Regions from separate parts of the Streptomyces sp. NPDC101191 genome, predicted to be linked through region 2. Evidence: riboswitches for the same ligand, from Rfam matches in the RefSeq annotation. Region 2 holds a riboswitch; the other holds the start of a gene.
The links. A riboswitch is a leader RNA that binds a small molecule or an ion and turns the genes downstream of it on or off. The one in region 2 is predicted to bind ZMP and ZTP.
Positions count from the first base shown of each region.

Region 1: another riboswitch for ZMP and ZTP. It lies ahead of glyA (serine hydroxymethyltransferase); the one in region 2 lies ahead of ACIRQF_RS02785 (bifunctional 5,10-methylenetetrahydrofolate dehydrogenase/5,10-methenyltetrahydrofolate cyclohydrolase).

Region 1 covers NZ_JBIWOU010000005.1:85,099-95,296, reverse strand. Annotated here, with positions in the region: gene ACIRQF_RS20225 (hypothetical protein) at 1-169, shown strand, start outside; gene ACIRQF_RS20220 (isocitrate lyase/phosphoenolpyruvate mutase family protein) at 219-956, opposite strand; gene ACIRQF_RS20215 (carboxymuconolactone decarboxylase family protein) at 953-1,462, opposite strand; gene ACIRQF_RS20210 (PLP-dependent aminotransferase family protein) at 1,510-2,919, shown strand; gene ACIRQF_RS20205 (hypothetical protein) at 3,034-3,864, opposite strand; gene ACIRQF_RS20200 (hypothetical protein) at 3,987-4,280, shown strand; gene ACIRQF_RS20195 (glutathionylspermidine synthase family protein) at 4,287-5,480, shown strand; gene rocD (ornithine--oxo-acid transaminase) at 5,856-7,061, opposite strand; ZMP/ZTP riboswitch at 7,170-7,260, shown strand; gene glyA (serine hydroxymethyltransferase) at 7,329-8,660, shown strand; gene ACIRQF_RS20180 (hypothetical protein) at 9,034-9,813, opposite strand; gene ACIRQF_RS20175 (RNA polymerase sigma factor) at 9,806-10,198, opposite strand, start outside.
Region 2 covers NZ_JBIWOU010000001.1:599,748-609,945, forward strand. Annotated here, with positions in the region: gene ACIRQF_RS02770 (SNF2-related protein) at 1-2,384, shown strand, start outside; gene ACIRQF_RS02775 (SWF or SNF family helicase) at 2,381-3,676, shown strand; gene ACIRQF_RS02780 (hypothetical protein) at 3,867-4,658, opposite strand; gene ACIRQF_RS02785 (bifunctional 5,10-methylenetetrahydrofolate dehydrogenase/5,10-methenyltetrahydrofolate cyclohydrolase) at 4,781-5,635, opposite strand; ZMP/ZTP riboswitch at 5,665-5,771, opposite strand; gene ACIRQF_RS02790 (GAF domain-containing protein) at 6,165-7,427, shown strand; gene ACIRQF_RS02795 (aldehyde dehydrogenase family protein) at 7,473-8,996, shown strand; gene dmpG (4-hydroxy-2-oxovalerate aldolase) at 9,137-10,165, opposite strand; gene ACIRQF_RS02805 (acetaldehyde dehydrogenase (acetylating)) at 10,162-10,198, opposite strand, start outside.

The sequences.
Region 1 (10,198 bases), on a different contig from region 2:
CGAGCTGGTCTACTCGTACGACCGCACCGAGGGGCGCCGGAAGGTCGTCGACCGGGCTTTCGTCGCAGGCGACGGGAAGCAGTACGCGGTGCTCGCCGCCGGGCCCGAAAGCGCCTGGCCCGAGCAGCGGAAGACGCTGGACACCGCCCTGGAGTTCTTCGAGCCGTGACCGGCCCGCTCGTGACCGGCCCGCCCGTGACCGGCCCGCTAGTGAACGGTCAGCCCGCGAGCAGCCGGCGGGCCAGTTCGGCGACGGCGTCCAGGGTGCGGGCGTGCAGCCCGTGCCCGAAGGTGATCCGGGTCGCGCCGAGCCGGCCGAGCTCGGCGTGCGGGGGATCGCCCGGCCGGGCCAGGAAGTTGAGCGGGCCCTCGACGCCCGCCGCGCGGAGCCGGGGGAGTTCCGCGGCGGGCGCGAGGATCGGGAAGACGCAGTCGGCGCCCGCCGCCACGTACAGACGGGCCCGCTCGGCGGCCTCCTCGGCCGTCCCGCCGTGGAGGTAGGTGTCCACGCGTGCGTTGACGAACAGCGCGCGCCCCGCTTCCTCCCGTACCGCGGCGATGCGTTCGGCGTGCTCGCGCGGGTCGCGCAGACGGCGGGTGCCGCGTGCGGAGTCCTCCAGATTGAGGCCGGCCGCGCCCGTCTCCAGGACCCGCGCGACCAGCTCCTTCGCCGGCAGCCCGTAGCCGTCCTCCAGATCGGCGGTGACCGGTACGGAGACGGCGCGGACGATCCGGGCGACCGCCGCGAACATCTCGTCGGCCGGGGTGTGCCCGTCCGCGTGGCCGAGGGCGGCGGCGATGCCCGCGCTGGGCGTGGCGAGCGCCGGGAACCCGGCCTCCTCGAAGACGCGCGCGGTGGCGGCGTCCCACGGGCCGGGCAGCACGAGGGGACGGGCGCCGGGCCGCGTGTCGTGCAGGGCGCGCAGCCGCTCGGCCGTGCTCGGGTCGCCACTCACCGCTTGTGCATCCCCGGGGTGTAGTGGCCCGGCGTGAAGCGGCAGGTGACACCGATCCGGTTCCAGGCGTTGATGACCGTGATCGCTCCGATGACGTGGGCGAGCTCCGCCTCGTCGAAGTGCGCGGCGGCCTCCGCGTACACCGCGTCGGGCACGAACCCGTCGGTGAGGACGGTGACGGCCTCCGTCAGACCGAGGGCGGCCAGCTCGCGCTCGGTGTAGAAGTGCCGCGACTCGCGCCAGGCCGACAGCTGGACGATCCGCTGCACGGTCTCGCCGGCCGCGAGCGCGTCCTTGGTGTGCATGTCGAGGCAGAAGCCGCAGTTGTTGATCTGCGAGGCGCGGATCTTGATCAGCTCGTAGAGGGTGGGGTCGACGTGCTTCGACGCGGCGATCTCCAGCCCGATCATGGCCTTGTAGAACTCGGGGTGCTTCTCGGCGAAGGCGAGCCGGGGCGCGTGCTCCTCGGCGTACGCGGCGGGGGAGGCGGTGTCGGTGATCGTCATGTCGATCACCGTACGGGCCGGATGGCACCCGGGTATGGTCCATTCCCATGGCGAATGAGTGGGCCACTTTCGGTGCCGACCTGCACCTGGAGCTCTCCGGCAAGGGACTGCGGACCGGCCTGATGGACGCGCTGCGGGAGGCGGTCCGCAGCGGCCGGCTCACGGCGGGGACCCGGCTGCCGTCGTCCCGCTCGCTCGCCGCCGACCTGGGCGTGGCCCGCAACACGGTCGCCGACGCCTACGCGGAGCTGGTCGCCGAGGGGTGGCTCACCGCGCGGCAGGGCTCGGGGACGCGGGTGGCCCCGCGGTCGGCGCCGCGCCGCCGTACGCCGCCGAGCCGGCCGGCCGGCGCACCGGCCGCGGCCGGCAGGCCGACGTACAACCTGCGGCCCGGCACCCCCGACCTCGCCTCCTTCCCGCGCGCCGACTGGCTCAAGGCGGCCCGCAAGGCGCTGACGGCCGCCCCGCACGAGGCCTTCGGATACGGCGATCCCCGCGGGCGGATCGAACTGCGCACCGCCCTCGCCGAGTACCTGGCGCGGGCGCGGGGCGTGTACGCGCGGCCCGAACGCATCATGATCTGCTCCGGGTTCGTGCACGGCCTGATGCTCATGGGCCAGGTGCTGCGGGCCCGCGGGGTGCGCGAGGTGGCGGTCGACTCCTACGGCCTCGACATCCACTGGGAGCTGCTCGAACGGGCGGGCCTGCGGATCCCGGCCCTGCCCTTCGACGAACGCGGCACGCGGACGGAGGAGTTGGGCACCCTGGGGAACGGGGTCGGAGCGGTCCTGATGACGCCCGCCCACCAGTTCCCCATGGGCGGCGCGCTCCATCCCGACCGGCGGGCGGCGGCCGTCGACTGGGCGCGGGCCGCCGGGGGACTGATCCTGGAGGACGACTACGACGGGGAGTTCCGCTACGACCGGCAGCCGGTCGGCGCGCTCCAGGGGCTCGACCCGGAGCGGGTCGTCTACCTCGGCACCGCCAGCAAGTCCCTCGCGCCGGGGCTCCGGCTGGCCTGGATGGTCCTCCCGGAGCACCTCGTGGACGAGGTGGCGGCGGCGAAGGGGGCGGTGGACTGGGTGTCGAGCGTGACGGACCAGCTGACCTTCGCGGAGTTCCTCCGCTCGGGCGCGTACGACCGGCACGTGCGTGCCATGCGCCTGCGCTACCGGCGCCGCCGCGACCAGCTGGTGGCGGCCGTCGCCGCGCGTTCCCCGGAGACGCGGGTCAGCGGCATCGCGGCCGGGCTGCACGCCGTCCTCGAACTCCCTGCGGGCACCGAGGCCGCGGTCGTCCGCTCCGCCGCCTTCCAGGGCCTGGCCCTCACCGGGCTGGACGACTTCCGCCACCCCGCCACCCCGCCGACGAGGGACGCCCTGGTCGTCGGCTACGCGACCCCACCGGACAGCGCCTGGTCGGGCGTCCTGGAGGCGCTGTGCCGGGTCCTCCCGTAGGTCGTGTCGTAGGTCGTGTCCTTCGGACCACTCCGGATCAGGGGCCGGACACCGCGAGCCCGGCTGACGCGAGGGGACGCGGCCCACGGGGCCTTCGGTCCGCGTCGGTTCCCGTCACTCGGCGGGCGCCACGTCCGTGGTCGACGGCGCCTCGCCGAACCGCGCCAGCGTCAGCGAGCCCGCGACGGCGATCGCGAAGCCCAGGAAGGCCAGCCAGGAGAGGCCCTCGCGGGTGCGGTCGCCCAGCCACGCGACGCCGACGATCGCCGGGCCGATCGTCTCGCCCAGGACGAGTCCGGCCGTCGCCGTGGTGACCGCGCCGCTGTGGAGGGCGGAGGTGTAGAGGAGGAACGCGGCGCCGCCGCCGACCAGGAGGGCGTAGAGCGCGGGGTTGGTGAAGTCCACCGAGTCGATCAGCCGGACCGCGACCTCCACCACCCCGAAGCCCACGCCGCCCGCCAGACCGAGCGTCAGCGCCCGGGGCCGTTCCGGCAGGCGCCCCGCCGCCGCGCCGACCAGCAGGACGGCGAACGCCGCCACGAGCAGCCCCCACCCCAGGCCCTCCCCGACGTCCTCGTGGCCCTCCTTGCCGGAGGCGAGCGCGAGCATGGCGAGCCCCAGGCAGACCAGGCCGACGGCCGCCCACTCGACGCGGCGCAGCCGCACCCTGAGGACCCGCGAGGCGATCACCGCCGTCACCGCGAGACTCGCCGCGAGCGCCGCCCCGACCGCGTAGATCGGCAGCGTCCGCAGCGCGACGATCTGCAGCACGAAACCGAACCCGTCCAGGCCGAGCCCGGCCACGTACCGCCACTGCCGCAGCGCCCGCCACATCAGCGTGACGTCGACCCCGCCGCCGGAGCCGGGCTCGGCAGCCCGGGCACCCATCGCCTGGAGCACCGACGCGGCGCCGAAACAGAGCGCGGAACCCAGTGCGCACATCATCCCAAGGAGCACGAAAGGGACTCTAGTGCGACGGGGATCGGCCACGTGGCCAGACCGGGCCTACACTGTGCGGTCGCAACCAGGCGCGGGCAGACGCCGGGGCGGACAGGGGAGGAAAGGCGATGCGCAGACTGAGGTCCGGCACGGTGATACTCGGCGGCGTGAGCATGCTCGCGGCGACCCTGACCGCGTGCGGCTCCGAGCCCGACCGCCGGTGCATCGACCCCGTGACGTACAAGGAACTCCCGGACTACCAGTGCGAGTCCGGGGGTGACGGCGACGGCAGCAGCTCCCACGGCGGTCGCTACTACTACGGCGGCTCCTCCAGCAGCGGCAAGGTCAGTGGCGGCAGCTTCGACAGGTCCGCCGTCGACAGCGGTGGCTTCGGCGGCCACCACTCCTCCTCCGGCGGCTGATCCCCCGTGCGGCGCCACACCATCGAGCCCCGCCCCGGCTGGCAGCAGACGGTCGAGGAGCAGGGGCTGATCTATCCGCTGACCCGCTACCCCGACGACTCGCTGCGCCCCTACTGGGACGAGAGCGCGTACTACTCCTTCACCCTCCCCGAGGTCGAGGCCCTGGAGGAGGTCGTCGAGGAGCTGCACGCCATGTGCCTCGCGGCCGCCGCGCACATCGTGGAGAAGGACCGGTTCGCGGAGCTCGGGATCACCGACCCCCGGGTCCGGTCGCGGGTCGCGGAGGCGTGGCGCCGCAGAGCCGAACTACCCACCCTCTACGGGCGGTTCGACCTCCGGTACGACGGCACGGGCCCGGCCAAGATGCTGGAGTACAACGCCGACACGCCCACCTCCCTCGTGGAGGCCGCGAGCCCGCAGTGGTTCTGGATGGAAGAGCGTTTCCCCGGCGCCGACCAGTGGAACTCCCTGCACGAGCGGCTCGTCGACGCCTGGAAGCGCCAGGCGCACCTGCTGCCGCCCGGCAGCCCGGTCCACTTCGTCCACTCCGACGGCGACGAGCTCGGCGAGGACCTGATGACCGTCGCGTATCTGCGCGAGACCGCCCAGCAGGCCGGTCTCGCCACGGAGGCGCTGTCGGTGGAGCGGATCGGCTGGGACCGGATCGCCGGGCGTTTCGTCGACGACCGGCTCCGCTTCATCCGCGCCTGCTTCAAGCTCTACCCGTGGGAGTGGCTCACCACGGACCGCTTCGGGCCGCACGTCCTCGACACCCTCGACAACGGCGGCGGCACGGGCACCACCTGCTGGATCGAGCCGGCCTGGAAGATGCTGCTCTCCAACAAGGCACTCCTCGCGATCCTCTGGGAGCTGCACCCCGGACACCCCAACCTGCTGCCCGCCTACCTCGACGGCCCGCGCGAGCTCGCCGCCGCCGGCGGCCCCGGCTACGTCTCCAAGCCGCTGCTCGGGCGCGAGGGCGCGGGCGTCACGATCCACGAGCCGGGCGCTGCCCCGGTGTCGCGCGTCGACGAGCCCTGCTGCTACCAGGAGTCGGCCCCGCTGCCCGACTTCGACGGCAACCGGGTGGTGCTCGGCGCGTGGACCGTCGGGGACGAGGCGGCGGGACTCGGGATCAGGGAGTCGTCGGGCCCGATCACGGACGAGTACGCCCGCTTCATCCCGCACGTCATCCTCTGAGGGCGACGAAGGGGCACGGCGTTTCGGCCCCCGCCGGCCCCCCGCCGGTCGCGGCAGGCGGGGCGGGCGGGGCCGGCGGGGCGGGCGGGGCCGGCGGGTGGCACGGTCGAGCGGGCGCGGCTCCGGCCGGGTGCGGTCGCCGGGCCGCTCCGGGCGTAGCCCCGCTGCGGGACCACGGCCGGAGCAGCCCGCAACGGCGCGGGGCTTCCGCCGTGACCCACCCTTCCGGAGCGTCGCCGCTCCGGAAGGGGCGGGCCGGGTCTCGCACCTCGGCGGTGCCGGAGGGGTGGGCCGGGTCTCGCACCTCGGCGGCGCCGGGGCCTGCGGCGCGAGCGGAGGCGGCGGTACGGGGTCGCCGCGGACCCGGGCCGTGTCCTAGTCCGAGAGCACAGCACGCAGCTGCTCGAGCCCCCAGTCCAGGTCCTCCTTGCCGATGACCAGCGGCGGGGCGATCCGGATCGTCGAGCCGTGGGTGTCCTTCACCAGGACGCCGCGTTCCATCAGCTTCTCCGAGATCTGCCGTCCCGTGCCCTTCTCCGGGACGATGTCCACACCCGCCCACAGACCGCGCCCCCGGACCGCCTCCACCGCGCCGCCGCCCACGAGCAGGCCCAGTTCCGCGTGCAGGTGCTCGCCGAGCTCGGCCGCCCGCTGCTGGTACTCACCGGTCCGCAGCATCGCGACGACCTCCAGCCCCACCGCGCAGGCCAGCGGGTTGCCGCCGAAGGTCGAGCCGTGCTCTCCCGGGCGGAACACGCCGAGGACGTCCCGGTCCGCGACCACCGCCGACACCGGCACCACGCCGCCGCCGAGCGCCTTGCCCAGGATGTAGACGTCCGGCACCACGCCCTCGTGCTCGCACGCGAAGGTCCGGCCCGTACGCCCCAGGCCCGACTGGATCTCGTCCGCCATGAAGAGCACGTTCCGCCGGGCCGTCAGCTCCCGCACCCCGCGCAGGTACCCGGGCGGCGGGACCAGGACCCCGGCCTCGCCCTGGATCGGTTCGAGGAGCACCGCCACCGTGTTCTCGGTGACCGCCGTCTCCAGCGCGGTCAGGTCGCCGTACGGCACGATCTCGAAGCCCGGCGTGTAGGGGCCGTAGTGGTCGCGGGCCTCGTGGTCCGTGGAGAAGCTGACGATCGTCGTGGTGCGGCCGTGGAAGTTGTTGGCCGCGACGACGATCTTCGCGTGCCCGTCCGGCACGCCCTTCACCTCGTACCCCCACTTGCGGGCGGTCTTCACCGCCGTCTCCACCGCCTCCGCGCCGGTGTTCATCGGCAGCACCATCTCCTTGCCGCACAGCTCGGCCAGGCGCGCGCAGAACTCCCCGAAGCGGTCGTGGTGGAAGGCGCGCGACGTCAGCGTCACCCGCTCCAGCTGCGCCCGGGCGGCATCGAGCAGACGCCGGTTGCCATGGCCGAAATTGAGCGCCGAGTAGCCGGCGAGCATGTCGAGGAAGCGGCGCCCCTCGACATCGGTCATCCACGCTCCCTCGGCAGAGGCGACGACCACGGGGAGGGGGTGGTAGTTGTGGGCGCTGTGCGCGTCCGCGGAAGCGATCTCGTCTTGCGTTCTCGACACGGGATCTCCGTTCGTCCTGCGGCCTGGGGCGGGTGTGGCTCCCTTTTCTTATCGTCGCTCGGATGCCGGACGGGGAAACCTGCGTGTCGGCGCGCCCGCTAGTCTGGAAACACGCGCGGCGACTGGCGAACGGGGAACGAACCCCGGGGGAGCCGTGCGCGGCAGACCACACGAGGTGCCGCCCGCCTGGGCATCACGGGACGACCGAACAGGTCCCGTGTGGTGCCGCAGGGCAGCCGCACCGGGGCCCCTGCCCTGAGGAACGCCATGACCCTTCCCGGCCGGTACGCCGAACTTCCCGCCCACCACGCGGACGCTCCCCTCCCCTCCGCGGGACTTCCCGCCCACCACCCCGCCCTTTCGGCCACCGATCCCGAGCTCGCCGCGCTCGTCGGCGCCGAGGAGCGGCTCCAGGCCGAGACCCTGCGGCTCATCCCCAGCGAGAACTACGTCTCCGCCGCCGTCCTCGAAGCCTCCGGCACCGTGCTGCAAAACAAGTACAGCGAGGGCTACCCCGGCCGCCGCTACTACGAGGGCCAGCAGAACATCGACCAGGTCGAGACCCTCGCCGTCGAGCGCGCCAAGGCGCTCTTCGGCGTCGACCACGCCAATGTGCAGCCCTACTCCGGCTCCCCGGCCAACCTCGCCGTCTACCTCGCCTTCGCCCGGCCCGGCGACACCGTGATGGGCATGGCCCTGCCCATGGGCGGCCACCTCACCCACGGCTGGGGCGTCTCCGCCACCGGCTCCTGGTTCCGCGGCGTCCAGTACGGCGTGCGCCAGGACAGCGGGCTCGTCGACTTCGACCAGGTCCGCGAGCTCGCCCTCGCCGAGCGCCCGAAGGTGATCTTCTGCGGCGGCACCGCGCTGCCCCGCACCATCGACTTCGCGGCCTTCGGCGAGATCGCCCGCGAGACCGGCGCCGTGCTCGTCGCCGACGTCGCCCACATCGCCGGCCTCATCGCGGGCGGCGCCCACCCGTCCCCGGTGCCGCACGTCGACGTGATCTCGACGACCACCCACAAGACGCTGCGCGGCCCGCGCGGCGCCATGCTGATGTCCCGCGAGGAGCACGCCAAGGCCCTCGACAAGGCCGTCTTCCCCGGCCTCCAGGGCGGCCCGCACAACCAGACCACCGCCGCCATCGCCGTCGCCCTGCGCGAGGCGGCCCGGCCCTCCTTCCGCGCGTACGCCCACGCGGTCGTCGCCAACGCCCGGGCCCTCGCCGAGGCGCTGCTCGCCCGCGGCTTCGACCTGGTCTCCGGCGGCACCGACAACCACCTGATCCTGATGGACCTCACCTCCAAGGAGGTCCCCGGCAAGGTCGCCGCCAAGGCCCTCGACCGGGCCGGGATCGTCGTCAACTACAACACCGTCCCCTACGACCCCAGGAAGCCCTTCGACCCCTCCGGCGTCCGCATCGGCACCCCTTCCCTCACCTCCCGTGGCCTCGGCGTCTCCCACATGCCGCAGATCGCCGACTGGATCGACCGCGCCGTCGCCGCCGCCGGCAAGGGCGACGAGGACGCCCTCACCGTGATCCGCGCCGAGGTCGCCGACCTCATGAACGCCTTCCCGGCCCCGGGCCTGCCGGTCTGACACCCTCCGGAGCCACCGGACACCCCGTCCCGGAGAGCCCCGGGCCCGGGCCGGGGCGTCCGGCCGGATCCCCGGTTCCGCCGGGCTCCCGACCCAGGGGCCCCGGCCCACGGGCCCCGGTCTCCGGACCGGGTTCCCGCTCACGGGCCGGTCCCGGTCTCCGGACCGGGTTCCCGCTCACGGGCCGGTCCCGGTCTCCGGACCGGGTTCCCGCTCACGGGCCGGCCCCGGTCTGCGGGCCGGGTTCCCGCTCACGGGCCGGTCCCGGTCTGCGGACCGGGTTCCCGCCCGCGGGCCGGGACCTGGCCTCCCGACCGAGTCCCCGCCCACGGGCCGGCCCCGGTCTCCGGACCGGGTTCCCGGCCCACCCGACTCACCGGACGGACGCGGCGACCCGCAGCGCCTCCGTCCGGTCGGGTATGCCCTCCAGACGGAGCGTCAGGGTGCCCCCGCTCCTCGTCCACAGGAGCGTGGGGCCCGCCGGGCGTACCGAGTGGGTCCACACCGTCCCCGAGGCGTCCGTCATCGGAAAGGTCAGGGCGTGGGGCCGGGCGAACCAGTACGCCTCCGTGCCGTCCGGCAGCGATGCCCACTGCGGCTGGACCCGCACCTGCTTGGCGAAGCCGAGGTCCAGCCGGGCCGGGAAGACGTCCAGCCGGACCGTCCGCCCGCTCGCCGTCCGCCAGCACAGGCCGACCACCCCGCGCGGCTGCGCACCCGTGACCGTCACCGCGTCCGGCGGCCCCAGCACCCCGGGTATCGGCGGCGCGAAGCCGGCCCGGCGGCCCGCCTCCACGAGCGGCACCGGATCCGGGCAACCCGGGACGGCCGCCCTGCCCGCCGGGAGCGGCGCCCCCGGCTCGTACCGCACGTCGACCCCGCCGAAGCCCAGCCACTCCACGACCGACGCCCGCACCGGGGGAGTGAGCACCACGACCATGAGCAGCCCGGAGAGCGAGGCGACCAGTGCCTTCCAGCGGAGCCGCAGCCACCGCCACCGGTCGGGCGGCGGCGCCGGCGCGGGAACCCGCTCGGCCAGGAGCTGCGCGAGCACCCGCTCGGCCATCGTCTCCCCGTCCACCTCCGGCACCCTCAGGGACCGCCCGAGCTCCCGCAGCTCCCGCTCCAGGCCGAGCTCCCCGCCGTCAGCCATGCTCGTCACCTCCCTTCAGCGTCGTCCCCAGCCTTTTCAGCGCCCGGCTCAGCCGGGACTTCACCGTCCCGCGCGGCCAGCCGAGCGCCTCGGCCGTCTCCGCCTCGTCCAGCTCCAGCAGGTAGCGGTGCACCACCACCTGGCGTTGTTCCTCGCCCAGCGCGTCGAGCGCCGCCCGCAGCCGTCTGCGCCGCTCGTCCTCCTCCGCCGCCACCGCCGGGTCCGCGCCCTCCGGTATCAGCGGCTCGCCCGCGAGCAGCTCCGCCTCCCGCCCCGCCACGGCCCGTTGCCGGCCCGCCGCGCGCAGTGTGTTCCTCGTCTCATTGGCCACGATGCTCAGCAGCCACGGCCGGAACGAGCCCCCGTCCTTGAACCGCCCCAGCGA
Region 2 (10,198 bases):
CCTTCGCGGCCGACGAGCACCACGCCCCGCAGGCCCTCCCGCACCAACGTGCCTGGGCGGCGGACGTGGCGGCGGGCCACGACGCCGGGGTACGGCTGTCGCTGCGCGTCGAGCTGATGGCGGACGGGGCGGCCGGCGTGACGGAGGAGACCCACGGGGCCACCGCCTACGAGGTGGCCGGCGAGTACGACGACGCCTCCGCCCCCGCCTTCCGCGTGGTCCTGCAGATGCACGGCGCCGCCGACCCGGCCCTCGTCGCGGACGCCGCCGAGGTGTGGGCGGGTACGACTCCGGCCGGGGCCGCCTTCGGCGCGCGGGCCCGGATGGACGCACTGCTCGCGCTGCGCCGGGCGGCGCGTGCGTGGCCGCCGCTGTCCCCGTTGCTCACGGCCGCCGTGCCGGACGCCGTCGACCTCGCCGACGAGGAGATCGCCGAACTCCTCGGCCCGGCCGCCCGAGCGCTCGCCGCCTGTGGCGTCCGCGTGCACTGGCCGCGCGAACTCGCGCACCGCCTCACCGCCCGCGCGGTGATCGGCCCGCCCGACCGGGACGGCGCCGGGGCCGGATCCCGCGACCGGGGCGACGCCCTGCCGTCCTTCCTGTCCGCCGACGCCCTGCTCGCCTTCAACTGGCGTTTCGCGATCGGCGACGAGGAGCTCAGCCGCGCCGAGCTCGACCGGCTCGCCGAGGCGGGGCGCCCGCTCGTGCGGCTGCGCGACCAGTGGGTGCTCGTCGACCCGGACGAGGTGCGCCGCGCCCGCGAGCAACAGGATCGCAAACTCACCGCGGTCGACGCGCTGGGCGCCGTCCTCACCGGCAGCACCGAGATCGACGGGCGCCCGGTCGAGGTCCATGCGACCGGCTGGATGGAGCGGCTGCGGGCACGGCTCGCCGACCCCGAGGGCGGCGAACAGGAGATCGCCCAGCCCGCCGCCCTGGCCGCGACACTGCGCGACTACCAGCTGCGCGGCCTCGGCTGGCTGCACCGGATGACCTCGCTCGGGCTCGGCGGCTGTCTCGCCGACGACATGGGCCTGGGCAAGACGATCACCCTGATCTCGCTCCACCTCCACCGGCGGAGCGACCCCGCGACGGCCGGGCCGACCCTCGTGGTCTGCCCCACCTCCCTGATGGGCAACTGGCAGCGGGAGATCGAGAGGTTCGCGCCGGGCACACCCGTGCGGCGCTTCCACGGCGCGTCACGCACTCTGGAGCGACTGACGGCGGGCGCCGGCACCGACGGCGACCTCGCCGACAGCGGCTTCGTCCTCACCACGTACGGCACGATGCGGCTGGACGCCGCCCGTCTCGCCGAGGTGCCCTGGGGGCTGGTCGTCGCGGACGAGGCACAGCACGTCAAGAACCCGTACTCGGCGACCGCGCGCGCCCTGCGCACCATCGGCTCGAAGGCGCGGGTGGCGCTCTCGGGCACGCCGGTCGAGAACAACCTGTCCGAGCTGTGGGCGATCCTCGACTGGACGACCCCGGGCCTGCTCGGCGGACTCGGCGCGTTCCGTACGCGATACGCCTCCGCCGTCGAGGGCGGCGCCGACCCGGGCGCGGCGGCGCGACTCGCCGCGCTCGTACGGCCGTTCCTGCTGCGGCGGCGCAAGTCCGATCCGGGCATCGCGCCCGAGCTGCCGCCCAAGACCGAGACCGACCACGCCGTCGCGCTCACGAAGGAGCAGACGGGGCTCTACGAGGCGGTGGTGCGCGAGACACTGGCCGCGATCGCCGAGGCCGACGGGATGGAACGGCGCGGCCTGGTGGTCAAGCTGCTCACGGGGCTCAAGCAGATCTGCAACCACCCCGCGCAGTACCTGAAGGAGGACCGACCGCAGATCAGCGGCCGCTCGGGCAAGCTGGAGCTGCTCGACGAGCTCCTCGACACGATCCTCGCGGAGGGCGCGAGCGTGCTCGTCTTCACGCAGTACGTGGGGATGGCCCGGCTGTTGGAGGAACATCTGGCGGCGCGCGGCGTGCCGACCCAGTTCCTGCACGGCGGCACGCCGGTCGCCGCACGCGAGGCCATGGTCGCCCGCTTCCAGGACGGCGAGGTCCCGGTCTTCCTGCTGTCCCTCAAGGCGGCGGGCACCGGCCTCAACCTCACGCGCGCCGGTCATGTCGTGCACTACGACCGCTGGTGGAACCCGGCCGTCGAGGCACAGGCCACCGACCGGGCGTACCGGATCGGGCAGACGCAGCCGGTGCAGGTCCACCGGCTGGTCGCCGAGGGCACGATCGAGGACCGGATCGCGGACATGCTGGAGCGCAAGCGGGCGCTCGCGGACTCGGTACTCGGCTCGGGCGAGGCGGCCCTCACGGAGCTGACCGACAGCGAGCTTGCCGAACTGGTGCGCCTGCGTGGGGAGGACGGACGATGAGCGGAAACGGCAACGGAAACGGGAACGCCGAGGAGCGGACCTTCGCGGCGCTGCCGCCGGTACAGGGCGGTGCCTTCGCCCGCACCTGGTGGGGCCAGGCGTGGCTGAAGGCTCTGGAGGACACGGCCCTCGACGGCCGGCAGCTGAAGGCGGGGCGGCGACACGCGCGGGCCGGGGCGGTCGGCGCGGTGTCGGTGCGGCCGGGCCGGATCACCGCCGTGGTGCAGGACCGGGACGGCACGGCCCACCGCAGCGACGTGCTGCTCCAGGAGCTGTCCGAGGAGGAGTGGGACCGGCTCGTCGACCTCGCGGCCGACAGCGCCGGACACATCGCGGCCCTCCTCGACCGGGAGATGCCGCCCCACCTCGTCGAGGACGCGTCGGCGGCCGGGATCGAACTGCTGCCGGGCATCGGCGATCTGGAGCCGCAGTGCGGTTGCGAGGCCTGGGACCACTGCCCCCACACGGCGGCCCTGTGCTACCAGATGGCGCGGCTGCTCGACCAGGACCCGTTCGTACTCCTGCTGATGCGGGGGCGCGGGGAGCGGGCGGTCGTCGAGGCGCTGCAGGAGCGCAGCGCGGCGCGTGCGGCGGGCGTCGAGGAGACGCACGGCGCGCCGCACCCCGGCGACGCCGCGCGGGCCGGTTCGGGCGTGTCCGCCGCGGAGGCCTTCGCGGCACGTGACATCCTGCCGCCGCTGCCCGCCCCGCCGGCCGCGCCCGCGGCTCCGGGCGAGCCGCCGTCCCTCGACACGGACACCGACCCGGAACCGGGAATCGACCCGACGGCCCTGGAGTTCCTCGCCGCGGACGCCGCGGCCCGGGCACACCGCCTGCTCTCCGGCGCGGCCACGCCCGGCGAACCGCCGCTGACGGCTGCTCAGGACGCGGTACGACTCGCCGCCGGCGCCCCCGCCTCGTGGATCACGAGCCGCCTCGCCGAGGGCTCCGGGCGCACGCGTGCGGGCCTCGACCTCGCCGTACGCGCCTGGCGGTTCGGCGGTCCGGCCGCCCTGGCGGTCCTGGAGCAGGAGTGGACCCCGAGCCCCGAGGCCCTCCGGCGCGCCGAGGCCCGTCTGGCGGAGTCCTGGGAGGAGGACGAGCGCCCCGCCCTCCACCGGAGCCGCGCAACCCACTGGACGGTGGTCGGCTCGGACACCCAGCTCCGCCTGGGCGAGGACGGCCGGTGGTGGCCCTACCGCAGGGAGCACGACCGCTGGGCCCCGGCGGGCCCGGCGGAACACGACCCGGCGGCGGCACTGGCGGCCGGGGCGGTGCGGGTGGCGCCGTAGGCGAGGGCGGGACGGGAGGGGCGGGGCACTTCCTCGGGAGGGCGGGGTCGGCCACTTCCTCGGGGGGGCGGGGTCGGGCACCCCCTCGGGGGCGGGCGGCCCGGCCGGCATCACTGCAGGCGCGAGGTCAGCTTCCGGCCCGTGCCGGCGTCACTGCAGGCGCGAGGTCAGCTTCCGGCCCGTGCCGACGTCACTGCAGGCGCGACGTCAGCTTCCGGCCCGTGCCGGACGGGACGGCCAGGCTGCAGGCGACCGTGTCCGTGCCGAGGAGATAGCTGGTGCGGTAAGGATACTGGACGAAGGTCGTCCAGCGGGTGCCGAGCGGCTGGTCGGCGGCCTTGACCCGCAGCGGCCCCCGGCAGAGGGCGGCCGCCGCGTCCCGGACGGCACGGTCGTCGGCGAAACGGCCGGAGAGGCGGAGCCGGGCGACGAGTTCGGCGTCGTGCGGCGTGTCGCAGCGACGGCGGACGACGGTGCCGAGCGCGTCGCGGTCGATGTCGAAGCAGGCGCCGACACGCAGTCCGTCGTACGGCGTCGGGGCGGGCGTCGCCGCGCCGCGCCGGGTGGCGGTCGGCCGGGGGCGTACGGTGCCGGAGGGCTCGGCGGAGGCGGTGGGCGAGCCCGGGGCCGGCGTGCCCGTGGGGTCCGGATCCGTACCGGGTGGCGCGGTGCGGCGGGCCGTGCGGGTGGGCAGCGGAGAGGGGCTCTCGCCCTGGGCGGAGGGCTGCTGCCCCGGCCCGCCGGAGGACTCCGCGTCAGCGGCGTCGCCGTCCGACGCGTCCGGCGTGTCGGACCCGGTCACGGCCGGTACGGACGGCGCGCCGCGCACGTCGCCGTCGCCCGGACCGCCACCGCCGTGTGCGGTGACGGCGACGGACAGGGCGAGGATCGCGGCGAGTGCGGCGACCGGCAGGACGACGACGCCCGGCCGTCTCGGTGGCCGGGCGTCGCGGGACGGGGTTTCCGTCGACGGGCGGAGCATGGGATTCAGGGTCGCCCGCCTGCGCGCGTGTGGCGAGCGATACCGGTGAGTTGGTCGCCGCTCGTACAGAACCGTGACAATCCCGCTGCTCGCACGAGACCCGGAGCCCGCCGCACGTGTGCCTACAGGCCCAGCTGGCGCTCGGCCGCCTCGACGGTCTGTGCGAGCAGCACGGCGATGGTCATCGGGCCGACGCCGCCGGGGACGGGCGTGATGAGGGAGGCACGCTCGGCGGCGCTGTCGAAGTCGACGTCGCCGACGTTGCCCGGGTTGTAGCCGGCGTCGATGACGACCGCGCCGGGCTTGATGTCCTCGCCCTTGATGAACTGCGGCTTGCCGACGGCGGCGACCAGGATGTCGGCCTCACGGATCGCGGCGGAGAGGTCGGTGGTGCGGGAGTGGCAGTAGGTGACGGTGGCGTCGCGACCGAGGAGCAGCAGGCCGGCCGGCTTGCCGAGGATGGCGCTGCGTCCGACGACCACGGCGCGCTTGCCGCTGAGCTCGACGTCGTACGCGTCGAGCAGCCGCATGATGCCGCCGGGGGTACAGGACTCGAAGCCGGGGAGGCCGAAGCCCATGGCGGCGAACGAGGCCATGGTGACGCCGTCGACGTCCTTCTCCGGTGCGATGGCCTCGAAGGCGGCGCGCTCGTCGATGTGCGGGCCGACCGGGTGCTGGAGCAGGATGCCGTGGACCTCGGGGTCCGCGGACAGGGCGCTGATCGCGGCGACGAGCTCCTCGGTCGTCGTCTCGGCCGGCAGTTCGACGTGCTGGGAGCGGATTCCGGCCTTCGCGCAGCGGTTCTGCTTCATCTTGACGTACGTGACGGAGGCCGGGTCGGCGCCGACGAGGACGGTCGCGAGGCAGGGGGTGACGCCGGTGCGGCGGGTGATCTCGGCGGCGCGTACGGCGGTCTCCTCGACCGTGCGGCGGGCGAGCGCGGTGCCGTCCATGAGGCGTGCGGTGCTGGTGGACATGGGCCACTCCTGGGCGTCGTCGAGGAACGGTGGTTCGCCCAGGCGCACGGCTGCGACACGTTCACGCGGGAGCCGCGCGTCCGCCGGGCCGCTCCCCGGTGGTGATCCACCTCAAGCGCCAGTCACGGCCCGGGCACCACTGTACGTGACCGGGTCCGGCCGGTACCGGTCAGGGCGCGTGCGCGGGCCTGTCCGGCGGCTTGTCGACGGGCCGCGGGGGCACGACGATGACGCCCATGTGACGAACGACCTCGCCGGGGAGGCCGAGTTGAGCGACGGATGGGCGGCAGGCACGGAAGCCGCCGGGACGGCGGGAGCCGCCGGAGCGGCCGGAGCGACGGGCGACACCGGGAAAGCGGGAGGAGCCGGGGCGGAAGCCGGTACGACACGGACCGGAACGGGAGAGGCCAGGGCGAGAACCGGTACGACACGGACCGGAGCGCAAGAGGCCGGGGCGACGGGCGACACCGGGAATCCCGGAGATGTCAGGGCAAAAACCGGTACACGGACCGGAACGGGGCGGGCCGCTGTGCGGTCGGCGCACGAGGCGTTCCCGGTGGGTCGAGGCCGGGCCGGAACGGCCGCGCGGCCGGCGCAGGCGCCCGTCCGGCCGCTGGTCGCCGAGTCGTGGCGGCGCTCCGAGAGGGCGCGGGTGAGCCCGGACGGCGCGGCGCGGGTCGAGCTGGACGAGGAGGAGCTGGCCGGGCACCGGGAGGGCCATCCGCTGGCAGCGGTGATGCCGCTGATCCGCGAGCTGGTGGGGGCGTACGCGCGGGACGGCGAGCACCTGCTCGCCGTGTGCGACGCGGCCGGGCGGATGCTGTGGGTGGAAGGGCATCCGGGCACGCTGCGGAAGGCGCGCGGGATGAACTTCGTCGCGGGGGCGCGCTGGTCCGAGACGGCGGCCGGGACGAACGCGCCGGGGACCGCCCTCGCCGTCGGCCGGCCGGTGCAGGTGTGTGCGGCGGAGCACTTCCGACGGCCGGTGCGGGAGTGGACCTGCGCGGCGGCGCCGGTGCACGACCCGCACAGCGGTCGCCTGCTCGGGGCGGTGGACATCACCGGCGGGGACGGGCTCGCCCACCCGCACAGCCTGGCGTTCGTGCAGGCGGTGGCGCGGGCCGCCGAGTCGCAGCTCGCCCTCATCTCCCCCGCCCCGCCCGCCACCGGCCGGCCGCGGCTCACGGCACTCGGCAGGGACGAGGCGCTGCTGCACCTCGCGGGACGGCGGCTGCGGCTGAGCCGTCGGCACAGCGAGATCCTGGTGGTCCTGGCGCACCGGCCGGAGGGGATCGGCGGCGACGAGCTCCTCACCCTGCTCTACGAGGACGAGTCGGTGACCCCGGTGACGCTGCGGGCGGAACTGTCCCGGCTGCGCGGCATCCTCGGCGCGGAGCTGCTGGCCTCGCGCCCCTACCGGCTGACGGAGGACGTGGACGCGGACTTCGCGACCGTGGACCGGCGCTTGGCCTCCGGGGCGCTGGCGACGGCGCTCGCCGGCTACGCGGGCCCCCTGCTGCCCGGTTCGCGGGCACCGGGGGTGGTGCGGCTGCGCGAGCGGCTCGCCGGGCGGCTGCGGGCGGCCCTGGTGGACCGGGGGGACCCGGGGCTGCTCGCGGACTGGGCGTACAGCGCGTGGGGCGAGGACGACCTGCCGGTGTGGCGGGCGCTGGCCATGGCGGTGCCGGCGGACCGGGCCGCGGTCGCGCGGGCCGGGCTGGCCGCTCTCGACGCCGAACTGACCTCGGGTGCAACGGGGTTGCAACGTCGGGCGGCGCACACTCGCCGCTGAGCGCCGGCCAGGGACGGCGGGCGCGGTCCGAGGGAGGCCATGCTCATGACCCGTTACGCCGCACCAGGTACCGAGGGTTCGCCCATGTCGTACGTTGCCCGCTACGACCACTGGATCGGTGGTGCGTACGTCGCGCCGGCCCGCGGGCGGTACTTCGAGAACCCGAGCCCGGTCGACGGCCGTCCGTTCACGGAGATGGCCCGCGGCACCGAGGAGGACGTGGAGCGCGCGCTCGACGCGGCGCATGCGGCGGCACCCGGCTGGGGCCGCACGCCTCCCGCGGACCGCGCCCAGGTCCTGCTCCGGATCGCGGACCGCATGGAGGCGTCGCTGGAGGCGCTGGCGGTCGCGGAGAGCTGGGAGAACGGCAAGCCGGTGCGCGAGACGCTGGCCGCCGACATCCCGCTGGCCATCGACCACTTCCGCTACTTCGCGGGCGCGCTGCGCGCCCAGGAGGGCGCGCTCAGCGAGATCGACGAGGACACCGTCGCCTATCACTTCCACGAGCCGCTGGGCGTGGTCGCGCAGATCATCCCGTGGAACTTCCCGATCCTGATGGCCGTCTGGAAGCTGGCGCCCGCCCTGGCGGCGGGCAACGCGGTCGTCCTGAAGCCCGCCGAGCAGACGCCGGCCTCCGTCCACTTCTGGATGAGCCTGGTGGCCGACCTGCTGCCGCCGGGCGTCGTCAACATCGTGAACGGCTTCGGCGAGGAGGCGGGCAAGCCCCTGGCCTCCTCCCCCCGCGTGGCGAAGATCGCCTTCACGGGCGAGACGTCGACGGGCCGGCTGATCATGAAGTACGCGGCGGAGAACATCAAGCCGGTCACCCTGGAGCTGGGCGGCAAGTCGCCGAACATCTTCTTCGACGACGTGTGGGCGGCGGACGACGACTTCCGCGACAAGGCCCTGGAGGGCTTCACGATGTTCGCGCTCAACCAGGGCGAGGTGTGCACGTGCCCCTCCCGCGCCCTGGTCCAGCGCGGCATCTACCACGAGTTCCTGGAGGCGGCGATCGCCCGTACGGAACGCATCGTCCCCGGCCACCCGCTGGACACCGACACGATGATCGGCGCCCAGGCCTCCGGCGACCAGCTGAAGAAGATCCTGTCGTACCTGGAGATCGGCCGGCAGGAGGGCGCGAAGGTCCTGACGGGAGGTCAGCGTATCGAGTACGACGGCGATCTGGCGGGCGGGTACTACGTCCAGCCCACGATCTTCGAGGGCGACAACCGGATGCGCGTTTTCCAGGAGGAGATCTTCGGCCCGGTCGTCGCCGTCACCTCCTTCGCGGACTTCGACGACGCCGTCCACACGGCCAACGACACCCTCTACGGCCTCGGCGCCGGCGTCTGGACCCGCGACACCACCACCGCCTACCGGGCCGGCCGCGCCATCCAGGCCGGCCGTGTCTGGACCAACTGCTACCACGCCTACCCGGCCCACGCGGCCTTCGGCGGCTACAAGCAGTCGGGCGTGGGCCGCGAGACCCACAAGATGATGCTGGACCACTACCAGCAGACGAAGAACATCCTGCAGAGCTACAGTCCCAAGAAGCTCGGGTTCTTCTAGCGGCACAGAGGGACGTCTGACCCGGGTTCAGGCCCGGCAGGCGCCTCCCGCTGGTGGTGCGGCGGGGCTCGCCCCCTGCCGAATGCGCTCGCGCCGTCTCCGTCGAACGGCGACGGGTCATCGGCGCCGACCACTCCCGGTCAGCCGGCGGAGCCGGCCGCGAGGTCGAGGGCGATGTCCGTGATCATGTCCTCCTGACCGCCGACCATCTTGCGCCGGCCGACCTCGACGAGGATCGCGCGCGTGTCGAGGCCGTGTCGGCGGGCGGCGGCCTCGGCGTGGCGCAGGAAGCTGGAGTACACGCCCGCGTAGCCGAGGGTGAGGGTCTCGCGGTCGACGCGGACTTCACGGTCCTGCAGGGGGCGTACGACGTCGTCGGCGGCGTCCATCAGGGGGAACAGGTCGCAGCCGTGCTCCCAGCCGATCAGGTCGGCGACCGCGATGAACGCCTCCAGCGGGCAGTTTCCGGCTCCGGCGCCCTGACCCGCGAGGGAGGCGTCGACGCGGGTGACACCGTTCTCGACGGCGACGACGGAGTTGGCGACGCCCAGGCCCAGGTTGTGGTGGGCGTGGATGCCGATCCCCGTGTCGGGGGCGAGGACGTCGCGATAGGCGCGGACGCGATCGCGGACGCCGTCCATGGTCAGGCGGCCACCGGAGTCGGTGACGTAGACGCACCGGGCTCCGTAGGACTCCATCAGCTGGGCCTGGCGGGCCAGTTCGGCGGGTTCGGCCATGTGGGACATCATCAGGAACCCGGCCACGTCCATGCCCAGGTCGCGGGCGGCCCCGATGTGCTGGGCGGAGATGTCGGCCTCGGTGCAGTGGGTGGCGACACGGACCGAGCGGATGCCGAGGGCGTGGGCCTGTCGCAGGTCGTGCAGGGTGCCGATGCCGGGCAGGAGGAGCGTGGTGGGCACCGCGTGGCGCACGCTGTCGCAGACGGCTTCGATCCACTCCCAGTCGGTGTGCGCGCCGACGCCGTAGGTGATGCTGGAGCCGGACAGGCCGTCGCCGTGGGCGATTTCGATGGCGGCGACCCCGGCGTCGTCCAGCGCGGAGGCGATGGTGCGGGCCTGGTCGACGGTGTAGCGGTGGCGTACGGCGTGCATTCCGTCCCGCAGGGTCACGTCCTGTACGTACAGGGCGGGGGGCTGGTTCGCGGTCATCGGGAGACCACCTCCGTGAGGGGCTGCGCGGCG